DNA from 2 places in the Stenotrophomonas sp. 05N37 genome. Region 2 is predicted to be linked to the other one. Evidence: riboswitches for the same ligand, from Rfam matches in the RefSeq annotation. Region 2 holds a riboswitch; the other holds the start of a gene.
The links. Region 2 has a riboswitch for cobalamin ahead of btuB (TonB-dependent vitamin B12 receptor). Riboswitches for the same ligand answer to the same signal wherever they lie in the genome.
Positions count from the first base shown of each region.

Region 1: linked by a shared signal. The riboswitch ahead of metE (5-methyltetrahydropteroyltriglutamate--homocysteine S-methyltransferase) and the one ahead of btuB (TonB-dependent vitamin B12 receptor) in region 2 are both predicted to bind cobalamin.

Region 1 covers NZ_JBFTNG010000009.1:10,738-26,547, reverse strand. Annotated here, with positions in the region: gene AC1DGC_RS18470 (AAA family ATPase) at 1-752, shown strand, start outside; gene AC1DGC_RS18465 (bifunctional nicotinamide-nucleotide adenylyltransferase/Nudix hydroxylase) at 857-1,912, shown strand; gene AC1DGC_RS18460 (nicotinate phosphoribosyltransferase) at 1,976-3,400, shown strand; cobalamin riboswitch at 3,452-3,685, shown strand; gene metE (5-methyltetrahydropteroyltriglutamate--homocysteine S-methyltransferase) at 3,900-6,194, shown strand; gene AC1DGC_RS18450 (epoxyqueuosine reductase QueH) at 6,265-6,951, shown strand; gene pncA (bifunctional nicotinamidase/pyrazinamidase) at 7,009-7,638, shown strand; gene purU (formyltetrahydrofolate deformylase) at 7,837-8,688, opposite strand; gene AC1DGC_RS18435 (hypothetical protein) at 8,756-9,664, opposite strand; gene aceE (pyruvate dehydrogenase (acetyl-transferring), homodimeric type) at 9,772-12,444, opposite strand; gene AC1DGC_RS18425 (LysR family transcriptional regulator) at 12,627-13,559, shown strand; gene AC1DGC_RS18420 (NADH:flavin oxidoreductase/NADH oxidase) at 13,608-14,717, opposite strand; gene AC1DGC_RS18415 (NAD-dependent protein deacetylase) at 14,839-15,660, opposite strand; gene AC1DGC_RS18410 (acyl-CoA thioesterase) at 15,701-15,810, opposite strand, start outside.
Region 2 covers NZ_JBFTNG010000003.1:171,611-187,420, reverse strand. Annotated here, with positions in the region: gene AC1DGC_RS11470 (ATP-binding protein) at 1-679, shown strand, start outside; gene AC1DGC_RS11465 (sensor histidine kinase) at 695-2,161, opposite strand; gene AC1DGC_RS11460 (response regulator transcription factor) at 2,158-2,877, opposite strand; gene msrB (peptide-methionine (R)-S-oxide reductase MsrB) at 3,026-3,532, shown strand; gene AC1DGC_RS11450 (cytochrome c biogenesis protein DipZ) at 3,569-5,344, shown strand; gene msrA (peptide-methionine (S)-S-oxide reductase MsrA) at 5,361-6,101, shown strand; gene AC1DGC_RS11440 (aminotransferase-like domain-containing protein) at 6,865-8,283, shown strand; gene bioD (dethiobiotin synthase) at 8,434-9,120, opposite strand; gene AC1DGC_RS11430 (GAF domain-containing protein) at 9,195-9,677, shown strand; gene AC1DGC_RS11425 (TfoX/Sxy family protein) at 9,674-10,045, shown strand; gene AC1DGC_RS11420 (histidine phosphatase family protein) at 10,046-10,624, opposite strand; cobalamin riboswitch at 10,777-11,008, shown strand; gene btuB (TonB-dependent vitamin B12 receptor) at 11,131-12,972, shown strand; gene gph (phosphoglycolate phosphatase) at 13,385-14,035, opposite strand; gene AC1DGC_RS11405 (LysR family transcriptional regulator) at 14,146-15,048, opposite strand; gene AC1DGC_RS11400 (NAD(P)-dependent oxidoreductase) at 15,146-15,784, shown strand.

The sequences.
Region 1 (15,810 bases), on a different contig from region 2:
GCACGTTCGTGGCCTGGGTATGCACCGCGCTGTGGGAGCGTCGGGTGGATGCGGTTTTCACCAGCGAAGACTACGGCGAGGGTTTCGCCGCTGCCCTGCAGCAGCATTTCAATGCACAGGCCGGTGCGCAGTGGCCGGTCGCGCACGTGTGCCTGGACCCCACGCGCAGCAGGATACCGGTATCGGGCACCGCGCTCCGGCGCGATCCACATGCACTGCGCGCCTTCCTGCCCCCCCGCGTGTACGCCGATTTCGTCGGGCGCATCGGCCTGCTCGGCGGCGAATCCAGCGGCAAGACCACGTTGGCGGCAGCGCTGGCCACCCGGTTGCAGACGACCTGGGCCGCTGAGTTCGGCCGCGAACATTGGGAGGCGCGCGGCGGCGCGCTGACCTATGACGACCTGCTCTACATTGCACGCGTGCAGGTGGCGCGCGAGGAAACGCTGTCGACCACGGCCAACCGCTGGCTGGTGTGCGACACCACGCCGCTGACCACGCAGCTGTACTGCGAGGTGATGTTCGGCCGCGTCGAGCCGGCGCTGCACGCGTTGGCGCAACGTCGCTACGCCCATCTGTTCCTGTGCGCACCGGATTTTGCGTTCGTGCAGGATGGCACCCGCCGCGACGCAGCCTTCCGCCATGCGCAGCACGACGCCTACGTGCAGGCGCTATCGGCGCAGGGCGTAGCGTTCCATGTCCTGACCGGCCCCGTGCAGCAGCGCATCGCGCAGGTGCTGCAGATCCTCGGCTGAACACCCGGCCCGCATGACACCGCCGACGTTGACGCCGTTTGGCAGAGGAGTAGCATTGGCATCAGCCAAGGGACAGACCCGCGGCATACACAACGACATGGGGGATTCTCATGGAATACGACTATCTGGTTTTCATCGGGCGTTTCGAGCCCTTCCATAACGGCCATGCCGCCGTTGCCCGCCTCGCACTGAGCCGGGCCAAGAAGCTGATCTTTCTGGTCGGCTCTGCCGACACCCCCCGCAGCCTCCGTAATCCCTGGACCGTGGCCGAACGTGCCGTGATGATCCAGGCCGCGCTGGAAGGTGCCGGCGAGCGTCTGTTGATCCGTCCGCTCAAGGACCATCTGTACAACGAAGCCCAGTGGATCGCCGGTGTGCAACGCACGGTGGCCGACGCCGTCCGCGCCGATGGTCACGCTGGCGATGCCAGGATCGGCCTGGTCGGGATGGACAAGGATGATTCCAGCTATTACCTGCGCGAGTTCCCGCAGTGGCCGCTGGTCGATGTACAGCACACCGAAACCTTGTCGGCCACCGAGCTGCGCCGTTACCTGTTCGAGGCCGGCAGCGTGGATTTCCATGGCGCGCTGCTGATGCTGCGCGGCAACGTGCCCGCACCGGTGTACGCCATGCTCGAAGCGTTCCGCAAGAGCGGGCCGGCCTATGCCCAGCTGGTGGCCGAGTACCAGTTCATCGAGCAGTACAAAGCGGCCTGGAAGGACGCGCCATACGCGCCCACCTTCGTCACCACCGATGCCGTGGTGGTGCATTCGGGCCACGTGCTGCTGGTGCGTCGCCGTGCCGAGCCCGGCAAGGGGCTGTGGGCGCTGCCGGGCGGGTTTGTCGGCCAGCAGCAGGGCCTGCTGGACAGCTGCCTGCGCGAACTGCGCGAGGAGACCCGGCTGAAGATACCGGCGCCGGTACTCAAGGGGTCGCTCAAGGGCCAGCATGTGTTCGACCACCCCGAACGCAGCCAGCGCGGCCGCACCATCACCCACGCCTTCCATTTCGATTTCCCGGCTGGCGAACTGCCGGCGGTACGCGGCGGCGACGATGCCGACAAGGCGCGCTGGATCCCGGTCAGCGAGGCGCTGGACATGGGGCCCAAGCTGTTCGAAGACCATCTCCACATCCTGGAGTTTTTCCTGGGCCGGGGCTGATCCCTGCCTGTTCCGCCGGTGGATAGACCGCCGGCGTCACCCGACGCGAAGGAGCTTCCCGTCATGCAGTACCTCGATAATCTTCTCCTCAATACCGACAGCTACAAGGCCAGCCACTGGCTGCAGTATCCGCCGGGTACCGATGCCACGTTCTTCTACGTGGAATCGCGCGGCGGCCTCTACGACCGCACGCTGTTCTTCGGCCTGCAGGCCATGCTGAAGGATTACCTGGCCAGGCCGATCACCCACGCCGACATCGATGCGGCGCGCGATCTCTTCGCCGCCCATGGCGAGCCCTTCAACGAGGCCGGCTGGCGGTACATCGTCGATGCGCATGGCGGCCTGTTGCCGGTACGCATCCGCGCCGTGCCCGAAGGCACCGTGGTGCCCGTGCACAACGCGCTGATGACGATTGAATCGACCGACCCGCAGGCATTCTGGGTACCGTCATACCTCGAAACGCTGCTGCTGCGGATCTGGTACCCGGTGACGGTAGCGACCACCAGCTGGCACGCCAAGCAGACCATCCGCCGCTTCCTGGAGCGCACCAGCGACGACCCGGAAGGCCAGTTGCCGTTCAAGCTGCATGACTTCGGCAGCCGTGGCGTGTCGAGCCTGGAGTCGGCCGCCATCGGCGGCGCCGCGCACCTGGTCAATTTCCTTGGTACCGATACCGTCTCGGCGCTGCTGTTCGCCCGCGCCTTCTACCATGAGCCGGTGGCCGGCCATTCGATCCCGGCCGCCGAGCACAGCACGATCACCAGCTGGGGCCGCGACAACGAGGTGGAGGCCTACCGCAACATGCTTGCGCGCTTTGCCACGCCCGGTGCAGTGGTGGCGGTGGTGTCGGACAGCTATGACATCTACCACGCGATCACCCAGCACTGGGGCACCACGCTGCGCCAGCAGGTGATCGACTCGGGTGCCACCGTGGTGATCCGCCCGGACTCGGGCGACCCGGTGACGGTGGTGCTGCAATGCCTGCAACTGCTGGACGACGCCTTCGGCCACGCGGTCAACGGCAAGGGCTACAAGGTGCTCAACCACGTGCGCGTGATCCAGGGCGACGGCGTCAACCCGACCAGCATCGGCGACATCCTGGCCTGCATCACCGCGGCCGGCTACGCCGCCGACAACGTCGCCTTCGGCATGGGCGGCGCGCTGCTGCAGCGGCTGGACCGCGACACCCAGAAGTTCGCGCTGAAATGTTCGGCCGCCCGGGTGGACGGAAACTGGATCGACGTCTACAAGGACCCGGTTACCGACAGTGGCAAGCAGAGCAAGCGCGGTCGCATGCGCCTGCTGCGGCATCGCGAGTACGGCCAGTTCCGCACAGTGCCGATCCCGGCCGAGGCCGAGTCGCTGGCCGCGGTCGCGCTGCCGCTGGGCTACGAGGACGCCATGCTGACCGTCTGGGAGAACGGGCGGCTGCTGCAGGACGACACCTTTGCCGACATCCGCAGCCGGGCGGACGCGGCGCGCTTGTAAGCGGCGTCATTCATCGGCCGTAACCCCCCTTGACCACCGCCCGCCTTCGGCCTACCTTGTGCGGGCCGAAGGTATCTATCTCTTCATGCAGATGAAGGGATGGGTTTAAACGGGAATCCGGTGAAGGCGCCTCGCGCGCCCATTCCGGAGCTGCCCCGCAGCGGTGAATGGAAACGAATCCTGCCAACAGCACTGGGCCTCACCGCCTGGGAAGCGGCAGGTACTAGGTGGGCGCCCGCGCCCGTGTCCATCAGCCCGAATACCGGCCCCGGCCGGGGGACACGACCGTCCCCCGATTCGACCTGGAACGTCCGCGGGGAGGTTGCCGGGGCCTGCCGCCATGCCGCCCGCGTGGCGCTGCCCCCGTGCGTCCGCTCCACGACATCCGGTTCGCCCGCGGGGGCGAAGGTCGCTGGCGGGACGGACACGGCAGCCATGGCGTGGCCGGCACGCGGTTCCTTCGTTCCTCAATGCCGCTACTGCAATGAGGACACGTTCCATGACCACTGTTACCAACCTGGGGTTTCCCCGCATCGGCGCCAAGCGCGAACTCAAGCGCGCGCTGGAAGCGTTCTGGGCCGGCGAAAGCAGCGCCGCGTCGCTGCAGGACACCGCCCGTGGCCTGCGTGCACGCCATTGGACCCTGCAGCGCGAGGCCGGCGTCGATGTGCCGCCGAGCAACGACTTCAGCTTCTACGACCAGGTGCTCGACACCGCCTTCCTGGTGGACGCGATCCCGGCCCGCTACCGCGCCCTGGCCGATGCCGACCCGTTGGCGGGCTATTTCGCGCTGGCCCGCGGCGTGCAGCGCGACGGCTACGACCTGCACGCGCTGGAAATGACCAAGTGGTTCGATACCAACTACCACTACCTGGTGCCAGAACTGCAGGCCGGCCAGGGCTTCGCCCTGCGCGGCGACAAGCCGCTGGCCGAGTACCGTGAAGCCAAGGCGCTGGGCATCGAGACACGACCGGTGCTGCTGGGCCCGGTGAGCTTCCTGCTGTTGTCCAAGACCGTGGACGGCAGCCCGGCGCTGGACCTGCTGGACGCGCTGCTGCCGGTATATGCCGAATTGCTGGCCGGGCTGAAGGCCGCCGGTGCGCAGTGGGTGCAGCTGGACGAGCCGGTGCTGGTGCAGGACCTGGACGACAGCGCGCGCGCCGCGTTCGAACACGCCTATGCGGCGCTGTCCGGCGTGCCACGCCCCAAGGTACTGCTGGCCACCTACTTCGGCGCGCTGGAGGACAACCTCGGCCTGGCCGCCGCCTTGCCGGTGGACGGCCTGCACGTGGACCTGGTGCGCGCACCGGAGCAGTTGGACGCCGTGCTCAGCGTGCTGCCGGCCGACCGCGTGCTGTCGGCCGGCCTGGTCAACGGCCGCAACATCTGGCGCACCCACCTCGACAACGCGCTGGTACTGGCCCGTTACGCGCACGGCCACCTCGGCGACCGGCTGTGGCTGGCACCGTCGTGTTCGCTGCTGCACAGCCCGGTGGACCTGGCGCTGGAAACCAGGCTGGATGACGAGCTGCGCGGCTGGCTGGCGTTCTCGACCCAGAAGCTGCAGGAACTGCGCCTGCTGGCCGATGCGCTGGACGCCCGACCGCACGCCGAGGCCGGGCTGGCCGCGTCGCGCGCGCGCATCGAATCGCGCCGGCAGTCGCCGCGCGTGCACAAGCCCGCCGTGGCCGCGCGCCTGGCCGGCCTGACCGCTGCCGATGCGCAGCGCCACAGCCCCTACCCGCAGCGGCACCTGGCCCAGGCAGGCGCCCTGCAGCTGCCACGCTTCCCGACCACCACGATCGGCTCGTTCCCGCAGACCCTGGACGTGCGCGAGGCACGCGCCCGCAACAAGTCCGGCAAGCTCTCCGACGCCGACTACGATGCGTTCCTGGCCACCCAGACCGAGCACTGCGTGCGCGTGCAGGAGCAGATCGGGCTGGACGTGCTGGTGCACGGCGAGTTCGAGCGCAACGACATGGTCGAATACTTCGGCGAACAACTCGATGGCTTTGCCTTCACCAGGAATGGCTGGGTGCAGAGCTACGGCTCGCGCTGCGTGAAGCCGCCGGTGATCTTCGGCGATGTGACCCGCCCACGGCCGATGACGGTGCGCTGGTCGCAGTACGCGCAGTCGCTGACCGACCGCCCGATGAAAGGCATGCTGACCGGCCCGGTGACGGTGCTGCAGTGGTCGTTCGTGCGCGATGACCAGTCGCGCGCGGACACCTGCAGGCAGATCGCGCTGGCGCTGCGGGACGAGGTACTGGACCTGGAGGCGGCCGGCATCGGCGTGATCCAGATCGACGAGCCGGCGATCCGCGAAGGCCTGCCGCTGCGCCGCGCACAGTGGCGCGAGTACCTGGACTGGGCGGTGGAAGCGTTCCGGATCAGTGCCAGCGGCGTGCGCGATGCCACCCAGATCCACACCCACATGTGCTATTCCGAGTTCAACGACATCATCCACTCGGTGGCGGCAATGGATGCCGACGTGATCTCCATCGAGACCTCGCGCTCGCGGATGGAGCTGCTGGATGCATTCGTGCGCTTCCAGTACCCCAACGAGATCGGCCCGGGCGTGTACGACATCCACTCCCCGCGCGTGCCGGACAAGGAAGAGATGCTGGCGCTGCTGCGCAAGGCCGCCGAGGTCCTGCGGCCAGAGCAGATCTGGGTCAACCCCGACTGCGGCCTGAAGACCCGCGGCTGGAAGGAAACCCGGGCCGCGCTGGAAGCGCTGGTGGCCGCCGCCCGCGAACTGCGCGCGGAAAACGCCGACGCCAACGCCGCCTGATCCACCGTCTGTAGATGACCCCAAGGACCGCACCGCCGCCGTTGCCGGCGGTGCGGTCGACGAGAGCCGCATGACCACGCCCACCGTTACCCCGCTCGACCGCCCCACCCTGGCCCTGCCCGACGGCAACACCCGGCTGCTGCTGCATTCGTGCTGCGCGCCGTGCTCGGGCGAAGTGATGGAGGCGATCACCGCCTCCGGCATCGACTACACCATCTTCTTCTACAACCCCAACATCCATCCGGCGCGCGAGTATGAGCTGCGCAAGCAGGAGAACATCCGCTTCGCCGAGAAGCACGGCGTGCCGTTCGTGGACGCCGACTACGACACCGACAACTGGTTCGCCCGCGCCCGCGGCATGGAAGCCGAGCCCGAGCGTGGCATCCGCTGCACGATGTGCTTCGACATGCGTTTCGTGCGCACCGCGCTGTATGCACACGAACATGGCTTTCCGGTGATCAGCAGTTCGCTGGGCATCTCGCGCTGGAAAGACATGAACCAGATCAACGACTGCGGCCATCGCGCCGCCGCGCAGTACCCGGGCATCCAGTACTGGGACTACAACTGGCGCAAGGGCGGTGGTGCCGCGCGCATGGTGGAGATCAGCAAGCGCGAGCAGTTCTACCAGCAGGAGTACTGCGGTTGCGTGTATTCGCTGCGCGATGCCAACCGGCACCGCCGCGAGACCGGCCGCGAGCGCATCAAGATCGGCCTGCTGTATTACGGACAGGACAACGGCGCCCCCACGGGCGATTGACGTTCGCACGCGGGGCCGCCACGCTGGTTGCCTCGCTTCCGTTGTGCTGGACCTGCCATGACCGCCGCCCTACCCGCCGATGTCGCCCTGCTGGTGATCGACCTGCAGCCGGACTTCATGCCCGGTGGCGCGCTGGCCTGCGAGCAGGGCGATGCGCTGGTGGCGCCGATCGCCGCCCTGCTGGCGCAGCGCCGCTACCGCACGGTCGTGGCGACCCAGGACTGGCACCCGGCCGACCACGCCTCCTTTGCCAGCCAGCATCCGGGGCATCTGCCGTTCGAGGCCATCCTGCTGCATGCGCAGCCGCAGACCCTGTGGCCGGACCACTGCGTGCAGGGCAGCCCGGGCGCGGCGCTGCACACGGGCCTGGACTGGACCGTGGCCGACCTGATCCTGCGCAAGGGCACCCGCCAGCAGGTGGACTCCTACAGCGCGTTCCGCGAGAACCATGGCCCGGACGGCACCCGCCCGGCCACCGGCCTGGCCGGCTGGCTGCACGAACGCGGCATTCGCGAGGTGCATGTGTGCGGCCTGGCGCGCGACTACTGCGTGCTGTGGAGCGCACAGGACGCGGTGAAAGCCGGGTTCCGGGTCAAGTTCCTGTGGGACATGACCCGGCCGGTGACCGAGGCCAACGACGGCATGGTGCGCGAGGCATTGGCGAAGGCGAAGATCGCGGTCGTTTGACCGGCTGCCTCCGGGTGCGGGGCGGAACGGCGTACCGATCTGCGGGCGGAACGGCGTTGCGACCAAGGGTGGGAACGCCGTACCGATCGGCGGTCGGAACAGCGTGCCGACCAGCGGTCGGAAGAGCGTACCGACCAACGGTCGGTACCTACGGATCAAGGTGCAGGCAGCATCAGGCAACCGGCGCCGCATCCCGGTTCAGCGAAATACCACCGTGCGATGGCCGTTGCGCAGGATGCGGTGCTCCACATGCCGACGTACCGCGCGCGCCAGCACCTGCGATTCGGTGTCGCTACCCAGCCGCACCAGGTCGCGCGGGGTCATGGCGTGGTCCACGCGCGCCACGTCCTGCTCGATGATCGGGCCTTCGTCCAGGTCTTCGGTGACGTAATGCGCGGTGGCGCCGATGATCTTGACCCCGCGCGCGTGCGCCTGGTGGTACGGCTGCGCACCCTTGAAGCTGGGCAGGAAGCTGTGGTGGATGTTGATCGCCTTGCCCGCCAATGCCTTGCACAGGCGCGGCGACAGGATCTGCATGTAGCGCGCCAGCACCACCAGGTCGATGCGCTCGCGCTCGACCAGGTCGATGATCTGCTGCTCCTGCGTGTCACGGTTGTCGGCGTTGACCGGCAGGTGATGGAACGGCACGCCGTAGGAACCTGCCAGCGCCGCGAAGTCGTCATGGTTGGAGGCCACTGCGGCGATCTCGACCTGAAGCTGGCGGCTGTGTGCGCGGAACAGCAGGTCGTTCAGGCAATGCCCCTGCTTGCTCACCAGGACCAGCAGCCGCGCACGGCGGCGCGCGTCGTGCAGTTGCCAGTCCATCTGGAACTCCGCCGCCAGCGTCCCCATCCGCGCTTCGATATCCGCCAGCGCCTGGCTGGCGGCCCGATCGAAGTGCACGCGCAGGAAGAAGCGGCCGCTCTCCTCATCGCCAAACTGCTGGGCATCGAGGATGTTGCAGCCGAGCTCGAACAGCAGGCCGGAGACGCGATAGACGATCCCGGTACGGTCCGGGCATGAGAGGGTGAGGATGGAATCGGGGCGCATCGTTCGAGTGTAAGCGAGCACCGCCGCGGCGCGGACGATGCTCTCAGATGCAACCAAGCACGTGGACTCAGCGTGTTTGCGCGTCCAGTGCCGCACGGATGACGCGCAGGTCGGCGCCCTCTGGCGGCCAGCCGGCCACGGTCGCGACCACCTCGCCATCGCGCAGCAGGTGGAACACCGGTGACTGGCCAGTGTCCAGCGCGTGCCACGACGGATCGCTCACCATCGGCTGCATGGGCAGGTCCGGATGCGCGCGGTTCCAGTCCAGCATTTCCTGGCCGGGCCAGGCCTGGCCGATCGGCACCACCAGTTGCAGACGCGCGCGTAGCCAGGCGTAGTCAGGCTGCGAGGTGATCGCCTGCAGCGCGCGCCGCGAGAAGCCGCAGTGCGGGTGCACCATCGCCACCACCTGCAGGCCATCCTCGGCCAGCACCGTGCGCTGGACCTGGCCGATGTCCTCCAGCCGCAGCAACGGCCGGCCCGCCAGCGTCTTGCCGCCAATCGTCGGCAAGGCGGTGGGCGGCGTCTGCAGGCGGGTGTTCAGCGCGTTGGCCTCGTCGAACCGCTGCAGCGCGATCAGCGAACCGCGCATGCTGCGGTGGTGGTCATCCACGGCAAGACCGCGCGCGACCAGCGCCTCGTACAGGCACTGCAGGCGCAGCAAGGTGGCCGGTTCACGCGCGTAGAAGGCGATCAGGGCGGTGGACTGGAACAGGTCCTGCAACCGCGCATCCGGCAATGCCACGCAATCGCCGGACTGCATCGCCACCGGTGCGGCCTGCGCATACGCCCTGCGCATTGCCGCCAGGCGCTCGGCCGCGGGCTGTGCCGGGTCGGCATCCAGTGCCACCAGCCGGGCATGCAGGCTGCCCGGAACCGGTTCGGTGCGGGCGACGGCCGCGGGCAGCAGCCCGCAGCACAGCAGCACCGCGAGGAACAGGACGACGGCCGTGCCGGGCTGTCGATCGCACTTCATCACGGCCTCCCTGCTGTCAGCTGGATACGAGGCATCCAGCATGCCAGCGTTCCTGCCGTGCGGCAGAGACCGGAGTCGCGCTATCAATGGCGTGAATGCTTCCGTGCCTACACCGCCGCCGGGTCCACCTTCTCCACATCGATCCCGTACGTCTCGATCGCCACCTGCAACTGGCCGCGCTCGATCCGCCCGTCATCGGCCAGTGCCTTCAACGCGGCCAGCACGATGAAGTGCCGGTCCACCTCGAAGAACGTACGCAGCGACTCACGCGTGTCCGAGCGGCCAAACCCATCGGTACCCAGCGCGGTGAAGCGGCGGCCGTCGACGAACGGGCGGATCTGGTCGGCGACGATCTTCATGTAGTCGGTGGCCACCACCAGCGGGCCGGCGTGCGCGGCCAGGCACTGCTGCACGTAGGGCACGCGCGGCGGCTGCAGCGGGTGCAGCAGGTTCCAGCGTTCGATGGCCAGGCCGTCGCGGCGCAGCTCGGTCAGGCTGGTCGCGCTCCACACATCGCTGGCGATGCCGAAGTCCTGCTGCAGCAGCGTGGCGGCGGCTTCCACCTCGCGCAGGATCGCGCCGCTGCCCATCAGCTGCACGCGCAGCGCCGGGTCGCTGTCGGCGGCGGCCGGGTGCAGCAGGTACATGCCCTTGAGGATGCCTTCCTCGGCACCGTCGGGCATCGCCGGGTGCGGGTAGTTCTCGTTGAGTACGGTGATGTAGTAGTAGATGTCTTCCTGGTCCACGTACATGCGGCGCAGCCCGTCCTGGATGATCACCGCCAGCTCGAAGTTGTAGGTGGGGTCAAACGATACGCAGCTGGGGATCACCGAGGACAGCACGTGGCTGTGGCCGTCGTCGTGCTGCAGGCCCTCGCCCATCAGCGTGGTGCGCCCGGAGGTGGCGCCCAGCAGGAAGCCGCGCGTGCGCGCATCGGCGGCGGCCCAGGCCAGGTCGCCCACGCGCTGCAGGCCGAACATCGAGTAGAAAATGTAGAACGGAATCGTGGCCAGGCCGTGGTTGCTGTAGGCGGTGCCGGCGGCGATCCACGAGCAGATCGCGCCGGATTCGTTGATGCCTTCCTGCAGGATCTGGCCGTCCTTGGCTTCCTTGTAATAGCTCAGCTGGCCGGCGTCCTGCGGCGTGTAGAGCTGGCCGAGGTAGGAGTGGATGCCGATCTGGCGGAACAGGCCTTCCATGCCGAAGGTGCGCGATTCATCGGGCACAATCGGGATGACCAGCTTGCCCAGCGCCGGGTCCTTGAGCAGCGTGCCGAGGATGCGCACGAAGCCCATGGTGGTGGACTGGCCGCGCTCACCGCTGCCCTGCAGCTGGGTGGCGAAGGCCGGCAGCGGCGGCACCGGCAGCGGATCGACGTGGGTCAGGCGCGCGGGCAGCTGGCCGCCCTGCGCCTGGCGGCGCTGGGCGAAGTAGCGCTCCTCCACGCTGCCCGGCACGGGGCGCAGGTACGGCATGTCCTCGAGCTGGTCGTCGCTGACCGGCAGGTCGAAGCGGTCGCGGAAGGCGCGCACCGCGTCCAGGCTCATCTTCTTGAGCTGGTGGTTGATGTTCTGCCCTTCCCCGGCCTCGCCCATGCCGAAGCCCTTGACGGTCTTGGCCAGGATCACGCTCGGGCGGCCGTTGCCAGCCACGGCCTGGGCGTAGGCGGCATACACCTTCTGCGGATCGTGACCGCCACGGGCCAACGCCCAGATGTCGTCGTCGCTCATGTCCGCGACCAGGTCCAGCAGCGGCGGATACTTGCCGAAGAAATGCTCGCGCACGTAGGCGCCACTCTGCGACTTGAAGGTCTGGTAGTCGCCGTCCACGCATTCCATCATGCGCTGGCGCAGCAGGCCGCTGTGGTCCTTGGCCAGCAGCGCGTCCCAGCCGCCGCCCCAGATCACCTTGATGACGTTCCAGCCAGCGGCGCGGAAGGTGCCTTCCAGTTCCTGGATGACCTTGGCATTGCCGCGCACCGGGCCGTCCAGCCGCTGCAGGTTGCAGTTGACCACGAACACCAGGTTGTCCAGGCGCTCGCGCCCGGCCACCGAGATGGCCGCCAGCGATTCGGGCTGGTCCATTTCGCCATCGCCGAGGAACGCCCAGACCTTGCGACCCTGGTGCTCCTTCAGGCCGCGGTATTCCAGGTAGCGCATGTAGCGCGCCTGGTAGGCCGCGGTGAGCGGGCCCAGGCCCATCGACACGGTGGGGAACTGCCAGAAATCCGGCATCAGCCGCGGGTGCGGGTAGGAAGACAATCCATCGCGGTCGGACTCGCGGCGGAAGTTGTCCATGCGCTCGGGGGTGATGCGGCCTTCGACGAACGCGCGGCCATAGATACCCGGGGCGGAGTGGCCCTGGATGTAGATCATGTCGCCGTCGAAGGTATCGGTGCGGCCACGGAAGAAGTGATCGAAGCCGACGTCGTACAGCACCGCGGCCGACTGGTAGGTGGCGATATGGCCACCCACGTTGGAGTGCTTGCCGGCGCGCAGCACCATCACCATCGCGTTCCAGCGGATCATCGCGTTGAGCCGGCGCTCGATCGCCAGGTCGCCCGGGTAGGCCGGCTGGCGCTCGACCGGGATGCTGTTGACGTAGGCGGTCCAGGCGCGCGCATGCAGGTCGCCATGCCGGGCCACGTCGAGGTCGCTGAGCTGGTCGATCAGGTAGTGCGCGCGCGGGCGCCCGGCCACGTCGGTGACCGCCTGCAGCGCTTCACGCCATTCCTGGGTTTCCTGGGGGTCGGTATCGAGGGGGGCGAGCGCTGGGTCCATGGTCCATCTCCGGCAAAGGCGGCCCCTCCGGGCGCGGCGTGCACTCGCGGCGGAGGCAGGCGGTCAGCGCGGATGGGCGGGGAGCACCACCATAGGAGCCGGTCCGGGTGGCCGGTAGATGCAGCGCTCTTGGCTCTTTATAAAGACAAACTTTGCAATCACAGGCGAGAATGGCGGTCACCATGAATATTCTCCAGTCAATCCGCAGCTTCATCCGCACCGCCGACGCCGGCAGCCTGGCCGCGGCGGCCCGCACCCTGGGCATCAGCGCGGCGGCGGTGGGGCAGAACATCGCCCGGCTCGAGGCCCACCTGGGCGTGCGCCTGTTCAACCGCACCACCCGCCAGTTGGCGCTGACCGAGCGCGGCGCGCTGTACCTGGCGCAGGTGCGCTACATCGAGCGCGACCTGCAGCGTGCGCAGGCCGCGGTGACCGACCTGGACGCCACCCCCGAAGGCCGCCTCCGCATCGCCTGCAGCACCTCCTTCGGCCGGCACAAGCTGGCCCCGCTGCTGCCATCGCTGAAGGCGCGTTACCCGCGCCTGGCGATCGAACTGCTGCTGGCCGACCGTGCGGTGGACCACGCACGCGAGGACGTGGATGTGAGCATCCGCATCGAACCGCAGCTGGAAGAAGGGCTGGTCGCGCGGCCGATAGCGCAGGTGCCGTTCGTGTTCTGCGCGGCGCCGTCCTACCTGGCGCGGACCGGCGTACCGCGCACGCCCGAGGCGCTGCGCGAGCATCGTTGCCTGTTGTTCCGGCATCCGAAGGATGGCCGCCACCTGCGCTGGGGCTTCGTGCGCGACGGGCTGCGCTTCGACGCGGAGGTGAGCCCGGCGCTGGTCAGCGACGACATCGATGCCCTGGCCGCGATGGCCCTGGCCGGCGGTGGCATCACCCGGCTGGCGGCCTTCGTCGCGGCACCGTACCTGGCGCGCGGGGAGTTGCAGGCCCTGTTCGACGGCAACGAGGCCGGCGATGCGCAGGCGTTGCCCGAGCCGATGCGGCTGTACCTGTGCGTGAGCGACCGCCGCGACCTCACCCCGAAGGTGCGCGCGTTGATGCAGCACATCGTCGATGGGCTGCCGCCGGAGTGGCGGGTGGACGTGGGCTGAGGTGTGCCGGTGCAGGCGATGGCGGGCGGCCATCGCCTGCAGGCCCGGTCAGCGTGGCGGGGCGATGAACACGCCGCGCGCCTCACGTGGTTCGCAGCGCAGGTATTGCGGCGCCGGTTCCAGCGAATCGCCAAGTGCGGCGGCGGCATGCCACGGCCAGCGCGGGTCGTAGAGGATGCCGCGGGCCAGTGCGATGGCATCGGCATGGCCGTGGCGCAGGATCGATTCGGCCTGCGCCGGGTCGGTGATCAGGCCGACCGCGATGACCGGCATGCGCAGCTTCTGCGCCTTGATCGCCTGCGCGAACGGCACCTGGTAACCCGGCGACAGCGGGATCTGCTGGCGCGGATCGTTGCCGCCGCTGGACACATGCAGGAACTGGCAGCCACGGCCGTCCAGCACATGCGCCAGGGTGGTGGTCTGCTCGATGTCCCAGCCGCCGGCCACCCAGTCGCTGGCCGAGATGCGCACGCCGACGGCGATGCGATCGGAGACCGCCTCGCGCACCGCGTCGAACACGCGCACCAGCAGGCGCATGCGGTTCTGCAGCGAGCCGCCGTATTCGTCGTCGCGCTGGTTGCTCAGCGGCGACAGGAACTGGTGCAGCAGGTAGCCGTGCGCGGCGTGCAGCTCGATCAGGTCCAGGCCGATGCGCTCGGCGCGCTGGGCCGCGGCGACGAAGGCCTCCACCACCGCATCGATGCCGGCCAGGTCCAGCGCCTGCGGGGCCGGGTCGGTCGGGCTGAAGGGAATGGCCGAGGGCGCATGGGTGGTCCAGGCGCGCGGGTCGGTCGCGGGCAATGCACCGCCGCCGTCCCACGGCCGGGCCGAGGAGGCCTTGCGGCCGGCATGGGCCAGCTGCACGCCGATCGGCATCGGCGACCAGCGCTTGACCGCCTCGATCACGTGCTTGAGCGCGGCTTCGGTGGCATCGTCCCACAGGCCCAGGTCGGCCCAGCTGATGCGGCCTTCGGGCAGCACGGCGGTGGCTTCGAGGATCAGCAGGCCGGCGCCGGACTGGGACAGCTGGCCCAGGTGGATCTGGTGCCAGTCGTTGGCCAGGCCGTCGGTGGAGGAGTACTGGCACATCGGTGCGATGACGATGCGGTTGGCCAGCGACAGCGGGCCAAAGGACACGGGGGAGAAAAGCTGGCTCAAGTGGGGGACTCTGGCGAATGCGGAAAACCGGACGCTATTGCACTCCTGCCGTGCCGATCAGGCAACCGTGCCGGTGGATCACAGTTTCGCGGCGGTACACGCCCGGCCCGTTGCGCGCGCCTCATGCGTTGGCAGCGCTGGGCAGCAGGAAGGCCAGGGCCGACGCGCAGGATTGCTCGACCTTGAGGCTGAGCAGGTCATCGGCGCGGGTCCGGCCGAGGTTGAGCGCGGCTACCGGCAGCCCGGCACTGGCGGCGGCCTGGACGAAGCGGAAGCCGGAATAGACCATCAGCGAGGATCCGACCACCAGCACGGCATCGGCCTGCGCCAGATGGGCCTGGACGGTGACGACCCGGTCGCGGGGGACATTTTCGCCGAAGAAGACGACATCCGGCTTGAGGATGCCGCCACACTGCGGGCATGCCGGCACCTGGAAGCGGCTGAAATCCACCTCGTCCAGGTCGGCATCGCCGTCCGGGGCCTGGGCCGCGTCGAGCTCGTCCCAGCCGGGGTTGCAGGCCAGCAGCAGGTGCTGGACATCTTCGCGCGCGATGCGCGCCTCGCAGCCCATGCAGCGCACCTGGTCCAGGCGGCCGTGCAGGTCGATGACCGCACGGCTGCCGGCCCGCTGGTGCAGGCGGTCCACGTTCTGGGTGAGCAGCACCTCGAGCTGGCCGCGCGCTTCCAGTGCGGCCAAGGCGGCGTGGGTGCCGTTGGGCCTGGCCTGGCCGACGCGCGGCCAGCCGAGCAGGCTGCGCGCCCAGTAGCGCTGGCGCGTGGCCAGCTCGCCCATGAAGGCCTGGTAGGTCACCGGCGGGGTGCGCTTCCACTGGCCGTCGGCATCCCGGTAATCGGGGATGCCCGAATCGGTGCTGCAGCCGGCGCCGGTGAGGACGAACAGGCGCTGGGCACGGTCGATGAAGTCGGCGAGTGGGCTGGACATGGGGCTGAGGTGGGGGCGCGCGGCGGCGAACCCAATCGGCTTACGGGCCGGGGATGGCGTCGGGCAGCGGCGGCACGGCGATGGGGTGGCCGTCGGGGTCCAGGGCGATCATGACGAAATGGCCACGGGTGCAGAGCTTGCGCTCGCCGG
Region 2 (15,810 bases):
CAGCATGTCCACGCAACTGCAGGACGTGATGGAAGGGCAACGGATCCTGTCCCAGGCGGTCGCCCATGAAACCCGCACCCCATTGGCACGAATGCGCTTCGCACTGGCCATGATGCAGATCGGCGACGAAGACCCGGAAGGCGCGGAACTGCTGGACGGCCTGAAAACCGATGTGGCGCGGCTGGAGCAATTGGCCGCCGCCGGGGTGACCTACGCACAGTTCGGCCGCAGCCCCCGTGTCGCCACGCACCGACTGGACATTGCGCAGCTGTTCGAGGCGCTCGGGCAGCGTTTTCCCGCCGCCGGCGACCGCAGTCCCAGGCTCTGCTTCCAGCCCCCTCATCAGCGCACCCTGGTAGCCAACCGCGATGCGCTGATGCTGGCGCTGGGCAACCTGATCGGCAATGCACGGCGGCACGCAGTCGGTCAGGTGGTCGTGAGCCTGCATGTCGCTGGATCGGGGCTGGTCATCGCCGTGGATGACGACGGCCCGGGCGTGGCCCCGGCCGATCGTGAGCGCATCTTCCAGCCTTACGTGCAGCTGCAGCGACACCCCGACGGATTCGGACTGGGCCTGGCCCTGGTCCACATCATCGCCACCAAGCACGGTGGCAGCGCGGATGTCTGCGACTCGGTACTCGGTGGCGCGCGCTTCCGGCTGCTGCTGCCAGAGGCCTGAGCCCCCGCGCGCTGCTCAGCGCGCGGCGGGCAACGAGAACACGAACAACGCGCCTTCCCGGCTCTCCAGCAGACAGATGTCACGCCCATGCAGCTGCAGGATGCGGTGCACGATCAGCAGGCCCAGCCCGCCACTGTCCGGTCGCTGGCTGCCCAGCGCAGGCATCGCGGTGAACAACGTGTCGCGCCGCTCCGGCGCGATCCCGGGGCCGCTGTCGGCCACGCTGATCTGCACCTCGCCGTCGGCCGCGCGCAGCGTCACGGTGATACGGCCACCTTCGGGGGTATGTCGGATCGCGTTGTCGAGCAGGTTGGTCAGCACCCGCTCGATCAAGGCCAGGTCCGCCACCACCGGCGGCAACCCGGGCGCGATATCGGCGCTCAGTGCCTGCCGGCGCGACTCCGCAGCCAACTCGAATTTCTGGAACACATCCTGGACCAGATCCGGCAGCGAGAACGCCTGCCGGTCCAGCACGACACCGCCGTGTTCCAACCGGGCCAGCTCGAACAGGGCCTGGGCCAGGCGCCCGACCTTGTGGCTCTGCGACAAGGCGATCGACAGATAGCGTTGGCGCTCGTCGGCGCTGAGCGTGGCGTCCTTGAGGGCCAGCGTTTCCAGGTAGCCGTGCAGCGAGGACAGCGGCGTGCGCAGATCGTGGGAGATGTTGGCCACCAGCTCGCGGCGCTGCAGGTCCTGCTCGCGCAGCTGCTGCCACTGCTCGCCCAGGCGCTGGCCCATGTGCCCGAAGCTGTGCTGCAGGATGGCCAGTTCGTCGCGCTCACCGGGACGCAGCGGGGTCGGCGGCAGTGGCGTGCCGGCGCCGGCGGCGTCCACGTCGAAGGCCTGGATGCGCCGGGTCAGCTGGCGCAGCGGCCGGGTGACCCAGCGGAACGCCACCACGCCGGCCAACAGCCCGACCGCGGCCAGGATCGCCAATGACCACAAGGTGGTGCGCAGGGTGGCGTTGGCGGCGATGTTGGCGGCCAGCACCTCGCGCTGCTCGCCCACCAGCACCACGTAGATGTAGCCGGCCTGGCGCCCCTGCACCCACAGCGGCGCGGCGTTGAAGACCTTGCGCCCGGTCGCGCTGCGCGGGTCGTCGCCGAGGATCGGCAACGGCTCGTCGCGCAGCAGCGCGCGGACCGGCGCCAGGTCCACGCGGTCGCGCCTGAGGTGCCCATCGGGCGCATCGTGGCCGAGGATGCGGCCCTCGTCGTCCAGCAGGTACACCTCGACGCTGGGATTGACCGCCATCAGCTTGCCGAACAGCGCGCGAACCTCGCCACCGCGCATGCCGCGTGCATCCATCAGCTCACCGCTGCGCGCGATGTGCTCGGCCAGCCCGCGCGACAAGCGCTGCACGGTTTCCTGCTCATGCATGGCGGTGCTGCGCATCTGGATCCACATCAGCGCGCCGCAGCACACCAGCAGCAGGGCGCAGAACACCACCGACAGGCGCTGGGACAGGGTCAGCCGGATCACGACGCGTCTCCGTCGCCGCCCACCAGCTTGTAGCCACGGCCCCACACCGTCTGGATGCGCTGCGGGCTGGCCGGGTCGCGCTCGATCTTGTTGCGCAGCCGGTTGATGTGGGTGTTGACGGTGTGCTCGTAGCCGTCGTGCTGGTAGCCCCAGACCTGGTTGAGCAGGTCCATCCGCGAATACACCTGACCGGGATGGCGGGCGAAGAAGTACAGCAGGTCGAACTCGCGCGGGGTCAGTTCCAGCGCTCGACCCTCGACCTGGGCGGTACGTGCGACCGGGTCGATGCGCAGCCCGGCCACCTCGGTTTCACCGGCATCGATGCGCGCGTTCTGCGCCATCGCCTCCACCCGGCGCAGCAGCGCCTTCACCCGCGCCACCAGCTCCAGCATCGAGAACGGTTTGGCCAGGTAGTCGTCCGCCCCGAGTTCCAGGCCGAGGATGCGGTGCACTTCGCTGGCGCGCGCACTGGTGATGATGATCGGGGTGTAGCGCGTCATTGCCCGGGCCCGCTTGCAGATTTCCAGCCCATCCACGCCGGGCAGCATCAGGTCCAGCACCAGCGCACTCCACGGCTGCGCCTCGAGCAGGGCCAGGCCCTCGTCGCCGGTGGCGGCATGGGTGACCTCATAGCCCTCGTCGCGCAGGTGCATGCGCAGCAGGTTGGCGATGTGGACATCGTCTTCGACGATCAGGACACGCTTGGCGCTGCTCATCGGTACGGGCGGGCCGGTCTGGGGAATGGCCTGCATTGTCGGCCGATCCGCCCCCGGATGTGTCACGGAAAATTTAATCCTGCGTGAGGATTCGTTGACCGGGCCGGGCGCAGCATGGCCGCATCGTATCCAGACCTGGAGATCGGCCATGCGTTACTCCCGTCGCAATGTGCTTGGCATGGGGGCCATGACGGCCGCCGCCGGCCTGTTCGGCCTGGCCGCGTGCAGCGGCCCGGCCCCGGCCGCACCGGCCGCCCCGGCCCGTCGCTTCGAGGTGATGCGCACCGACGCGCAGTGGCGTGAACAGCTCAGCCCGGCGCAGTACGCCGTGCTGCGCCAGCAGAGCACCGAACGGCCGTTCAGCAGCCCGCTCAACAAGGAACACCGGCGGGGCACGTTCAACTGCGCCGGCTGCGCGCTGCCGCTGTTCTCCTCCTCCACCAAGTTCGACAGCGGCACCGGCTGGCCCAGCTTCTGGGCACCGCTGCATGGCGCGGTCGAGGAAGACCGCGACACCACCCTGGGCATGATCCGCATCGAGGCCCATTGCCGGCGTTGCGGCGGCCACCTCGGCCACGTCTTCGATGACGGTCCCCGCCCCACCGGCCTGCGCTACTGCATGAACGGCGTGGCGATGAGCTTCAGCGCGGCCTGAGCGCCGCTTTCCCCTGCATCCTGGAAGGATCTGACCATGTTCCTGCTTGTCCTGGCCTACCTCGGCGGCGTACTCACCATCCTCAGCCCGTGCATCCTGCCGGTGCTGCCCTTTGTGTTCGCCCGTTCGGACCGGCCATTCCTGCGCAGCGGGTTGCCGCTGCTGGTGGGCATGACGCTGATGTTCGCGGTGGTGGCCAGCCTGGCGGCGGTCGGCAGCCAATGGGTGGCGCAGGCCAACCAGATCGGGCGCTGGATCGCGCTGGTGGTGATGGCCGTGTTCGCGCTGGCCCTGCTCTGGCCGTCGCTGGCCAACCGGCTGCTGTCGCCGTTCCAGCGCCTGGGCGCGCGGCTGAGCGCATCGGCCGATGCCGCCAGTGACGCCGGCCGCGGCGGGGTGGGCACCTCGCTGCTGATCGGCATCGCCACCGGCCTGCTGTGGGCACCGTGCGCCGGGCCGATCCTCGGCCTGATCCTCACCGGCGCGGCGTTGCATGGCGCCAGCGTCGGCACCAGCGGGCTGCTGCTGGCTTACGCGCTGGGCGCGGCGACCTCGCTGGCCCTGGCGATCTGGATCGGCGGGCGGGTGTTCGCCGCGCTCAAGCAGCGCCTGGGCGTGGGCGAGTGGATCCGCCGCGCGCTGGGCGTGGCCGCGCTGGTGGCGGTGGTGGCGATCGGCATGGGCTGGGACACCGGCGTGCTGACCCGCCTGTCCACGGTGAGCACGGCCAAGCTGGAACAGGGCCTGCTGGATGTGCTGCCCGTCCAGGCGCCGGCGGCGGGCGGATCGATGATGATGGCCGCCGACGCACCGGCGGGTACGCCGTTGCCGGTGGAAGGCACCCTGCCCTCGCTGGCCGGGGCCACCGGCTGGCTCAACAGCCCGCCGCTGAGCGCCGAGGCGTTGCGCGGCAAGGTGGTGCTGGTCGATTTCTGGACCTACTCGTGCATCAACTGCCTGCGCGCGATGCCCTACGTGCGCGAGTGGGCCGAGCGCTACCGCGACCATGGCCTGGTGGTGATCGGCGTGCACGCGCCGGAGTTCGCCTTCGAGCGCAGCCTGGGCAACGTGCAGGGCGCGGTGAAAGACCTGAAGGTCACCTACCCGGTGGCCATCGACAATGATTTTGCGATCTGGCGCGGCTTCAACAACCGCTACTGGCCCGCGCACTACTTCATCGATGCACAGGGCCGCATCCGCGCGCACCACTTCGGCGAAGGCAACTACGCCCAGTCCGAGCAGATCATCCGCCAACTGCTGCGCGAGGCCGGCAACACGCTGCCCGGCGAGCCGGCGCAGGCGATGGCGATGGCGGGCGCGACACCGCGCGATGGGGTGGAACAACAGGCGGACATGCGCAACTTGAAGTCGCCGGAGACCTACCTCGGCCATGCACGCGCGCAGAGCTTCGCCTCGCCCGGCGGGCAGCAGCCGGACCGGGCCACCGACTACACCGTGCCGGCCACGCTGGCGCTGAACCAGTGGGCGCTGGGCGGGCGCTGGACGGTGGGCGATGAAGACGCTCGCCTGGAGGCGCCCGGGGGCCGCATCGCCTTCCGCTTCCATGCCCGCGACCTGCACCTGGTGCTGGCCCCGGCGGTGGATGGCAGGCCGGTGCGCTACCGCGTGCGCATCGACGGCCAGCCGCCGGGTGCTGCCGCCGGCGGCGATGTGTCGGCCGACGGCAGCGGCCAGGTCGGCGGGCACCGGTTGTATCAGTTGATCCGCCAATCCGGCGAGGTGCGCGAACGGACGTTCGAGATCGAGTTCCTCGATCCGGGTGTGCACGCCTACGCCTTTACGTTCGGTTGAGCCCTGGAGGCCTTCGATGAAGATCGCAATGGACAAACTGGTTGCCGGCGGCATCGCCGCGGTGATCGCGGCACTCACGCTCACCGCCGTGCTGAGTGTGGATGGCCCGGTGCATGCCGCGCAGGCACAGGCGCCGGTCACCGTGCCCGCACCGAGCGGCAGCGCCGATGTCAGACAACCCGGCATCACGCGCGCGCAGGTGGTCTTCGCCGGTGGCTGCTTCTGGGGCGTGCAGGGGGTGTTCCAGCACGTCAACGGGGTGGACAACGCGGTGTCGGGCTACATCGGCGGCAGCACGGCCGATGCCAGCTATCCGCGCGTGGGCAGTGGCCGCACCGGCCATGCCGAGGCGGTGCAGGTGACCTACGATCCGTCGAAGGTCAGCTACGGACAGCTGATGCAGGTGTTCTTCTCGGTGGTGCATGATCCGACGCTGCTCAATCGGCAGGGTCCGGATCGCGGCACCCAGTATCGTTCGGCGGTGTACGTCGATGACCCCAGACAACGCGACGCCACGCGCGCTTATATCGACCAGCTGCAGCGCGCCAAGGCGTATGCGGCGCCGGTGGTCACCCAGGTCGACGGCGGCAAGCGGTTCTACCCGGCCGAGGGCTATCACCAGAACTATCTCACCCTGCATCCGGAATCGCAGTACATCCAGATCAACGATGCGCCCAAGGTGGCGGCCCTGAAGCAGCAGTACCCGACGCTGTACCGCGAGAAGCCGAGGTTGGTGTCGACGTTGTCTGCGCGGTGATGCTTTTCCTTTAGAGCGTCGATGTCTGCGCTTCTCCCGCGCTGGTCGGGGGTGTGTGGGTTCGCGGGACACGCTGCAAGTACCTCTTTGTAAGCTCGCGTACGCCATCCCTGGCGATCGCTGGAAGCTGATTCTTGGTGTCGACTCTTCTGCGTGGTGGTGCTGTTGCTTTGGAGCGTCGATGTCTGCGCCTCTTCCGCGCTGGGCGGGGGTGTGTGGGTTCGCGGGACACGCTGCAAGTACCTCCTTGTAAGCTCGCGTACGCCATCCCTGGCGTACGACGGTCCCGCGAACCCCCACACCCCCGCCCCAGACAGTGGGCTGGTAGCCGTCGAAAACCCTGGAAGCGCGAATCAAAGACAGCAAGGCTGATGCTTGTAGCTGATGCTTCGCTGCGGCTGCCGCTGTAGCTGTGCTTGAGCCTGTTCGCTGCGCACCAGCCAACTGTCTGGGGCGGGTACGGGTGGGCTTGCGGGACCGTCGTACGCCATGGATGGCGTACGCGAGCCTACAGGGACGTACTTGCGGCGTGTCCCGCAAGCCCACCCGTACCCGCCCAAACCAGCGAAAGCCCGCACACGCCGGCCGTTGATCTGAAAAAAAACGCACGGCGAACACCGCACCGCCGTGCGCGAGGGAATGACCAGGATGCGCGGCGGCGGTGGCCTGGCGCGCTGACAGGTCCATGCTAGGCTGCGCCAGGAAGCGGATACAGAGCCAGCGTTCGGCCATCCGCATGGTTACAGATTCCTGCGGGCACCCGATGGCAGCCAACCTCTACCAGACCCTGGCCGACGAAATGGCCGATGCGATCCACAGCGGCCGGCTCCCGGTGGGCACGCGGCTGCCCTCGTTGCGCGGCCTCGCCGCCCAGCGCCAGCTCAGCCTCAACACGGTCATCGCCGCCTATCGCCAGCTTGAAGACGCCGGGCTGGTGGTGCCGCAGCCGAAGGCCGGCTTCGTGGTCAGCGCGCGACTGGCCGAGCCCACCCGCTCGCTGCGCCAGGCCCCCTCGCTGGCGACCACCCAGGCCCAGCAGCTGATGATGGCCCGTGTGCTGGCGGCGCAGCAGCAGCCCGGCATCGTCGACCTCGCCTTCGCCGGGCCCCGGGGCCGCCGCTTCTATCCCGGCGACAAGCTCGCCCGCAGCACCGCACAGGTACTGCGCCGCGCCGGCATGGTGGAAACCTACGCGCGCCCCAATGCCGCTACCCGCCTGCTCGAACAGATCGTGCGGCGCGGCCCGCGGCTCGGGCTGCACACCAGCGTCGAACGCCTGGTGCTGACCCACGGCGCGATGGAAGCGCTGCAGCTCGCCTTGCGTGCGGTCACCCGGCCGGGCGATGCCGTGGGCATCGAAGCGCCGTCGTATTTCAACCTGTATCCACTGCTCAGCAACCTGGGCCTGAAGGCGATCGAACTGCCCACCGACCCGCGCCTCGGGCTGGACGTGGACGCCGTCGCCGCGCAGCTCGAACAAGGCGCGCTGGCCGCGATCGTGGCCATGCCGAGCGTGCATAACCCGCTTGGCTTCACCATGCCGGTGGCCGAGAAGCAGCGGCTGGCCGCGCTGGTGAACCACCATCGGATTCCGTTGATCGAAGACGCGGTGTATGCCGAACTGCAGTTCCAGGAGCCGCTGTCGCCCCTGCTCAAAGCCTTCGATGACGATGGCTGGGTGATGGTGGTCAGCAGCTTCTCCAAGACCCTGGCCCCGGACTACCGGATCGGCTGGCTCGATGCCGGGCGCTTCGCTGCGGACATCCAGCTGCTCAAGTTCCAGTCCACCGGGGCCGAACCGCGCCTGCTCGGCGAAGCGGTCGGCGCGTTCCTGGAAGCGGGCAGTTATGAGCAGCACCTGCGTCGGCTGCGTCGCCTGTACAGCGACCAGGTACGGCACGTGCGCAGCCTGATCGCCCAGCACTTCCCGGCCGGCACCCTGGCCACCCAGCCCACCGGCGGCTTCCTGTTGTGGGTGGAACTGCCGCCGGGCATCGACACCGGCGAGCTGTTCGAGCAGGCGCTGGCGCACGGCGTGGTGTTCATGCCCGGCCAGGTCTATTCGCGCGGCGCGCGCTACCGGCATTGCCTGCGGCTGTCCTGCTGCCAGGAGCTGGACGAGCGCTATGTGGCGGCGATCAGCACGCTGGGCCGACTGGCCTGCGCCCTGCGCGGCGGATGAACGCCCCCCTCAACCGCACTCCGCGCCAGCCACCCATGGGGTGGCTCTACCCGGTTGGGGCCGGCCAGGGTAGCGCCACGCCATGCGTGGCTGCATCTCTCCCACGGTAGTGCCACGCCATGCGTGGCTGCCTCGCCGCGCTCGGACGCCTTACGCCTCCTGCAGGCGAAGGCAATCCGCCAACCCGGCCGGGTCCGCCCCGGGCGCGAACGGCAGCCGCCCCAGGCAGGGCATCGCCAGGCGCGCGCGCAGCAAGGCCATGTTGTCGTCGATGCGCGCCATCTGCGGGTCCACCTCGTTGCCGATCCAGCCGATGCAGGTTGCCCCGCTGGCCGCGATCGCCGCGGCGGTCAGGCGCGCGTGGTTGAGGCAGCCCAGGCGCAGGCCGACCACCATCACCACCGGCAGCCGAAACGCCTTGACCAGGTCGGCCTGGTCGAGCATGCCCGACAACGGTGCCAGCCAGCCGCCCACCCCCTCCACCACCACCGTGTCGGCCTGCGCCCGCAAACGCGCGAAGGCGGCCTCGATCGGTGCCAGCGCGACGCTCACCCCCGCCTCGGCGGCGGCCAGCTCCGGCGCCAGCGGCAGGGGCAGGGCGTACGGGTTGAGGTCGGCATAGGCCGGGCGCGGGTCGCTGGCCGCGAGCAGCGCGGTAGCGTCCTCGTTGCGCAGGCCGTCCGCGGTCAGCTCACAGCCGCTGGCCACCGGCTTCATGCCCACCGCGCGGCCGCCCTGCCGGCGCAAGGCGTGCAGCAGCACGCAGCTGGCGAAGGTCTTGCCGATGCCGGTGTCGGTACCGGTCACGTACAGGGCGGGGGGCGGATTGGCGGTCATCGGCGTAGCGGTCGGGAAAGTGCGGTGCATTATCGACGGTCCCGGCGCAGCCCGCTGCTTGCTAGACTCGGCCCATGTTCGATACTTCCACGCTCACCGGCAGCAAGCCGGAACAGTACGGCCAGCTGCTGGCCCAGGCCCGCGCGCTGGTGCATGGCGAGCGCGACCGCATCGCCAATGCCGCCAACCTGTCCGCGCTGGTCTACCACGCGCTGCCGCACCTCAACTGGGTCGGTTTCTATTTCTACGACGGCACCGAGCTGGTGGTCGGCCCGTTCCACGGCCTGCCCGCCTGCGTGCGCATCCCGCTGGACAAGGGCGTGTGCGGCGCGGCCGCCAGCCAGCGGGTGACCCAGCGCATCGAGGACGTGGACGCCTTCCCCGGCCACATCGCCTGCGATTCGGCGTCGCGCTCGGAACTGGTGGTGCCGCTGGTCAAGGGCGATACGCTGATCGGCGTGTTCGACCTGGACAGCCCGTCACTGGCGCGCTTCGATGCCGAGGACCAGGCCGGGCTGGAAGCGATCGCCGCGGTCTTCGTGGAGGCTCTGGGATGAGCGTCAAGCTGCGCAACATCGGTCCCAAGAGCGCGGCATGGCTGCGCCAGGTCGGTCTGCGCACGCCCGAGGAGCTGACCGCGATCGGCGCGGTCGGCGCCTTCGTCAAGGTTCGCCGGGCCGGCTTCAAGCCCAGCCTCAACCTGCTCTACTCGCTGGAAGGCGCGCTGCAGGACTGCCACTGGCAGGAGCTGCCGGAAGCGCGCCGGATCGAACTGGTCGCCGAGTACGACGCGATCATCGCCGACAAGCCGCTGAAAAAGGCCCCGCCGGCATCCGGCCCGGTCTACGACCGCACCGCCGAGCGCCGCGATGACGACGACAGCGGCGATGCGCCGCCGTTCGACACGGACGACGAGCACGCCTGATCAGGCCTGCTGCAGTTCCAGCAGTTCGCCCCAGAGGCGGTCGCCTTCGCGCTCCACGCGCAGCTGCAACCGCGTGCCGTGATCGATGCGCAGCGCCCAGCACATCGCCATGGGCATCCCGCAGACCTGCGACAACACCATGCGCAGCGGTCCGCCGTGGCTGACGATCAGCGTGGACGGCGCGTCGGGCTCATCCAGCAGGCGATGCAGGCCACGCACGATGCGCCGCTCGAAGTGGCCCCAGCTCTCGCCATGCGGCGGCGGGTTGGCATGCGGGTCCAGGTGGAACGCCGACAGCTGCTGCATCGGCAGTGCGTCCAGCGCCAGGCCATCCCAGTCCCCGAAATCGAGTTCTTCCCATTCGTCATCGGCGATCACGGCCAGCCCGCGCGGCAGCGCCAGCGCATCGGCGGTGGCCAGCGCGCGTTGCCGCGGCGAGCTCAGCACGCGTTCCCAGCCAAGCGCGGCATATCGGGCGCACAGGGCATCGGTACTGCCTTCGTCCAGGGCCGGGTCGGTGCGACCGTCCAGGTGGCCATCGCGGCCGGTGCTGGCGTGGCGGATCAGGTCGAGGATCATGCCACGCCCCGCCGGCGACCCGCTGCGACGGGCCGGTGGGGGTCACGGGCGTCGGTGCCGGGGTGCTGCAACCACAGTGGGGTCATGGAGATCACATCGAAAAAGCGAGGCATATTCTAACCGCTGCGCTCCATCCCCCCGGCCGATGGCTTAGACTGCGCGCACTTTCAGGTGACCTGGGGCTGCGATGCCGCCAGGTTGAAACGGGAAGCCGGTGACGCGTCAGGCCCTGTGCCACGCCGCCACTCCGGCGCTGCCCCCGCAACGGTAAGCATGGATACACCAGGCAACACGCCACTGTGCTCCGGCATGGGAAGGCGCCTGGCGCGATGGCACCGCCATCGACATGCGAGCCCGGAGACCGGCCTGGAAGACGACTGGTTGCGATGCGGCGGGCATGGCGGCGGCAAGCGGCGCCGTGTGCCCGCTCTCCGTCGAGTGACTCCCTGCAGCGCGATCATCCCCACCCCTTGCCGCGCGGGCGTGCGCGGTGCATGGAGTCATCGATGAAGCTGCAAACCCGCGTTCTTTCCCTGGCCGTACTGTCGGCCCTGCCGCTGCTGGCATCCGCACAGGACGACACCGCCGCGCTGGACCAGGTGCTGGTCACCGCCACGCGCACCCCGATCGCCCTGCAGGACAGCATCTCGCCGGCGCAGGTGATCGACCGCGCCGAGATCGAGCGCAGCCAGGCGCCCTCGCTGCAGGACCTGCTGCGTGGTCGTGCCGGCATCAACCTCAACAACAGCGGTGGCCTCGGCAAGCAGAGCTCGCTGTTCCTGCGCGGTACCAACTCGGCCCACACCCTGGTGCTGGTCGACGGCGTGCGGATCAATACCGGCGACCTCGGCCTGGCGATGATCCAGGACCTGCCGCTGGCGCAGATCGAACGCATCGAGATCGTGCGCGGCCCGCAGTCCAGCCTGTACGGCGCCGATGCAATCGGCGGCGTGATCCAGATCTTCACCCGCCGCAACACCGGCACCTTCGCTCCGCACCTGCAGCTCGGCGGCGGCAGCAACGGCCTGCGCGAGGCCAGCGGCGGCTTCGGCGGCAGCGGCGAGCGCGGCTGGTTCGGCACCGACATCGCTTACCAGCACACCGACGGCATCAACGCCTGCCGCGGCGATGCGGCCACGTTCGCCGGCTGCGGCGCCGACGAACCCGACCGCGACGGCTACCGCAACCTGTCCATGAGCCTGCGTGGCGGCTACGCGCTGACCGACGCGCTGAGCGTGGAAGGCACCGCGCTGCGCGCCAAGGGCGAGAACCACTACGACGGTTACTACAACTACTCGGAGACGCTGCAGCAGGTGCTCGGCGGCAAGGTCCGCTACAGCCCCGGCGAGCGCTTCAACCTGACCGTCAACGTCGGCCGCGCCGACAACGAGTCGGAGAACTACAACGGCAGCACCTGGCTGGGCGCGGCGCAGACCCACCGCGACAGCGCCTCGGCGCAGGCCGACATCGGCATCGCCGACGGCCAGCTGCTCAGCGCCGGCGTCGACTGGAGCCAGGACAACCTGGACGGCAGCAGCGCCGGCTACCTGGTCGACAGCCGCGACAACACCGGCGTGTTCCTGCAGTACCAGGGCCGCTTCGGCGCGCACCACCTGCAGGCCAGCGTGCGCGACGACGACAACGAACAGTTCGGCAACCACACCACCGGCAGCCTCGGCTGGGGCATGGAACTGGGGAGCGGCTTCCGCCTCAACGCCAGCTACGGCACCGCCTTCAAGGCGCCGACCTTCAGCGACCTCTACGATCCGTGGAGCGGCGTGCCGGGCCTGGATCCGGAGACCTCCAAGAGCGCCAACCTCGGCATCGCCCAGCAGGGCGACGGCTGGCGCTGGGGCCTGGATGTGTACGAAACGCGCATCGATGACCTGATCACCTACGACGCCACCACCTTCATGATGTCGCAGGTGGAGAAGGCGCGTATCCGCGGCGCGGAACTGACCGGCGCGATCGCCTGGGCCGGCTTCGACGTCAATGCCCAGCTCAGCCACACCGATCCGCGCAACCGCACCGATGGCAGCGCGCAGTTCGACAACTGGCTGGCGCGCCGCGCGCAGAACACCGCCCGCCTGGACATCGACCGCAGCTTCGGCGGCTTCCGCGCGGGCATCACGGCCAACGGTGCCGGCAAGCGTTATGACAATGCGGCCAACACGGTGCGCCTGGCCGGCTACGGCACGGTCGATCTGCGCCTGGAATACGCGCTGAGCCGTGACTGGTCGGTGCTGGGTCGGGTCAGCAACGTGTTCGACCGCGAGTACGAAACGGTGGGCTGGTACAACCAGCCCGGCCGCGAGTACCGCCTGAGCGTGCGTTACCAGCCGAGGTAATGCCGAGCCACCCAGGCATCCCGTAGTGCCGAGCCATGCTCGGCAACTCGAATGCCGATCCACCCCAGGCATCCGTAGTGCCGAGCCATGCTCGGCAGCCCGAATGCCGATCCACCCCAGGCATCCGTAGTGCCGAGCCATGCTCGGCAGCCCGAATGCCGATCCACCCCAGGCATGCCGTAGTGCCGAGCCATGCTCGGCAGCCCGAATGCCGCTCCACCCCAGGCATGCCGTAGTGCCGAGCCATGCTCGGCAGCCTTTCCAGCCGTCGCGCCACCAAGGCGCGACGCGCTCCCGCTCCCCCAACAACACCCACGACAGCGGGCAAGCAGCCTTGGAACAGCAAAACACGCCAACCACCGGCCGTCTCACCAACCCCACGCCTACTCCGTGGACCAGGGCTTCACCCGCGCTATAGCGCCAGCAATTCCTGAAGGTCATCCATCACCGCCACGGCCTGGACGGTGTCCAGGTCCAGCCCGCGCGGATACCCATAGCGCACCAGCGCCACCGGCATGCCCGCATCGACGGCAGCGCGGTAATCGGTGATCGAGTCGCCCACCATCAATGCCGCCTCCGGCGCTACGCCGAAGTGCGCGGCGATATGCCGAAGCGGTGCGCCGCTCGGCTTGCGCTCGGGCAGCGAATCGCCGCCGAGCACCACGGCGAACACCGCCTGCAGGCCGAAATGCTGCAGCAGCGGCGCCACCAGAGCCGACGGCTTGTTGGTGCAGATGGCAAGCCGCACATCACGCGCCTGCAGTGCCTGCAAGGCCGGCTCGACGCCGTCGAACAGGCGCGGACTGCGCAGCAGGCAGGCTTCGTAGTGACGCATGAAACCGGGCATCACCGCGTCCAGGTCGGTCTGGCTGCCCGCCGCATCGAAGGCCTGTTCCACGAGCCGCCGCACCCCATCGCCGATCCAGGTCAGCACCGTGGCCTCGGGCACGCGCGGCAACTGCCAGTCCTGCAGGGTGCGGTTCAGCGCCTCGGCAATATCGGCCGCGCTGTCCACCAGCGTGCCATCCAGATCGAACACCACCAACGGATACGGATACGACAAGACGCGACTCGCTTCAACGACGTGGGAAGGCACAGTGTACGCCGCGCGCTGGGCGCGCCCGCTCACCCGCACTTGACTGCACCGCGCGTGCGAGGCGACGCACGTCGTCCTCAGATCCGCGCCAGGAAATCCGGGCTCGCGAAACGCTCCACCAGGAAATCCAGGAAGCTGCGCATGATCGTCGGCAGCTGCCGGCGCGATGCGTACACCGCATGGATGCCCAGTCCTTCCACGTCGTACTCGGGCAGCACTTCAACAAGCTCGCCACTGCGCAGCAGCGGGGCAATCTGGTAGGTCGGCAGCATCGCGATGCCCGCACCGGCACGCACCGCTTCGAGCAGCAGCGAAGCTTCGTTGGCGCTGATGTTGCCGCCTACCGCCACCGCGATCGCACGGCCGTCGCGCTGCAGGTGCCACACGCTTTTGCCGACGTAATGGTGCGTCAGGCAGTTGTGCCCGGCCAGTTCGTCGGCGGTGGTCGGCGTGCCCCGCTCGGACAGGTACGACGGCGCCGCGCACAGCACCGAGCGGCACGGCGCCAGCCAGCGCGCAATCAGCGCCGGGTCGATCGCGCGCGAGATGCGCACGGCGATATCCACGCGCTCTTCGACCAGGTTGACCACCCGATCCACCAGCAGCAGTTCCACCCGGGTCAGCGGATGGCGCTTGACGAAATCGGCGACCGCCGCGGCCAGGTGGATCTGCCCGAACGACACGCTCGCCGTGACCCGGATCAACCCGTGCGGCTCGGGATTGTCGGTGGCCAGCTCGCCGTGCAGCTCATCGCCGATCGCCAGCATCTGCCGGAACCGCAGCAGCGCCGCCTCGCCCGGCGCGGTCAGGCTGATCCGGCGCGTGGTCCGGTGCAGCAACCGCGCGCCCAGCCAGCGCTCCACCTCGGCCAGGTAGCGGGTGACCATCGCCCGCGACATCTCCAGCGCCTCGGCCGCGGCGGTGAGACTGCCGCGCTCGACCACCTCCACGAACACATGCATCGCGGTTATCCGGTCCATCTGATCGATCCGTGCAACAAATTAGACCGTTATACGCGGTTTTTCGTACGATTCATGGCGCATACGCTGGCCTTCCTTCCTCAACGGATCCGCCCCCATGAAGATTGCCCTCGTTGGTGCCACCGGCAACATCGGTCGTGAAATCGCCCGCCAGGCCCTCGCCCGCGGTCATCAGGTCACCGCCATCGTGCGCCGTGAGAACGACCTGCCGGCCGAACTGGACGGCGCCCAGCTGGCCGTCGCCGCGCTGGACGATACCGATGCCCTGGCGGCGGTGATCGCCGGCCACGATGTGCTGGCCAGCGCCTTCGGCCCGCGTCCGGGCGATGCGCCCGGCACCGTCACCAGCGTCAGCGCGGCGCTGGTCAAGGCTGCGCGCCAGGCCGGCGTGCCGCGCTTCATCATGGTCGGCGGTGCCGGCAGCCTGGAAGTGGCCCCCGGCGTGCAGCTGGTGGATACCGAGGGCTTCCCGGACGCCTACAAGCCGGTCGCCCTGGCCGCCCGCGACACGCTCAGGCAGCTGCAGGCCGTCGATGACCTCGACTGGACCTTCTATTCCCCCGCTGCCGAGATCGGCCCGGGTCCGCAGCGCGGCGGCTTCCGCACCCAGGCAAAGACCTTCCTGGCGGCCGCCGACGGCCACAGCCGGATCAGCTACGCCGACTACGCCGATGCGTTCGTCAGTGAGATCGAGACGCCGCAGTACGTGCGCCAGATCGCGACGGTTGCGTATTGAAGCAGGCGCCGGCCGGTGGTCGGCAC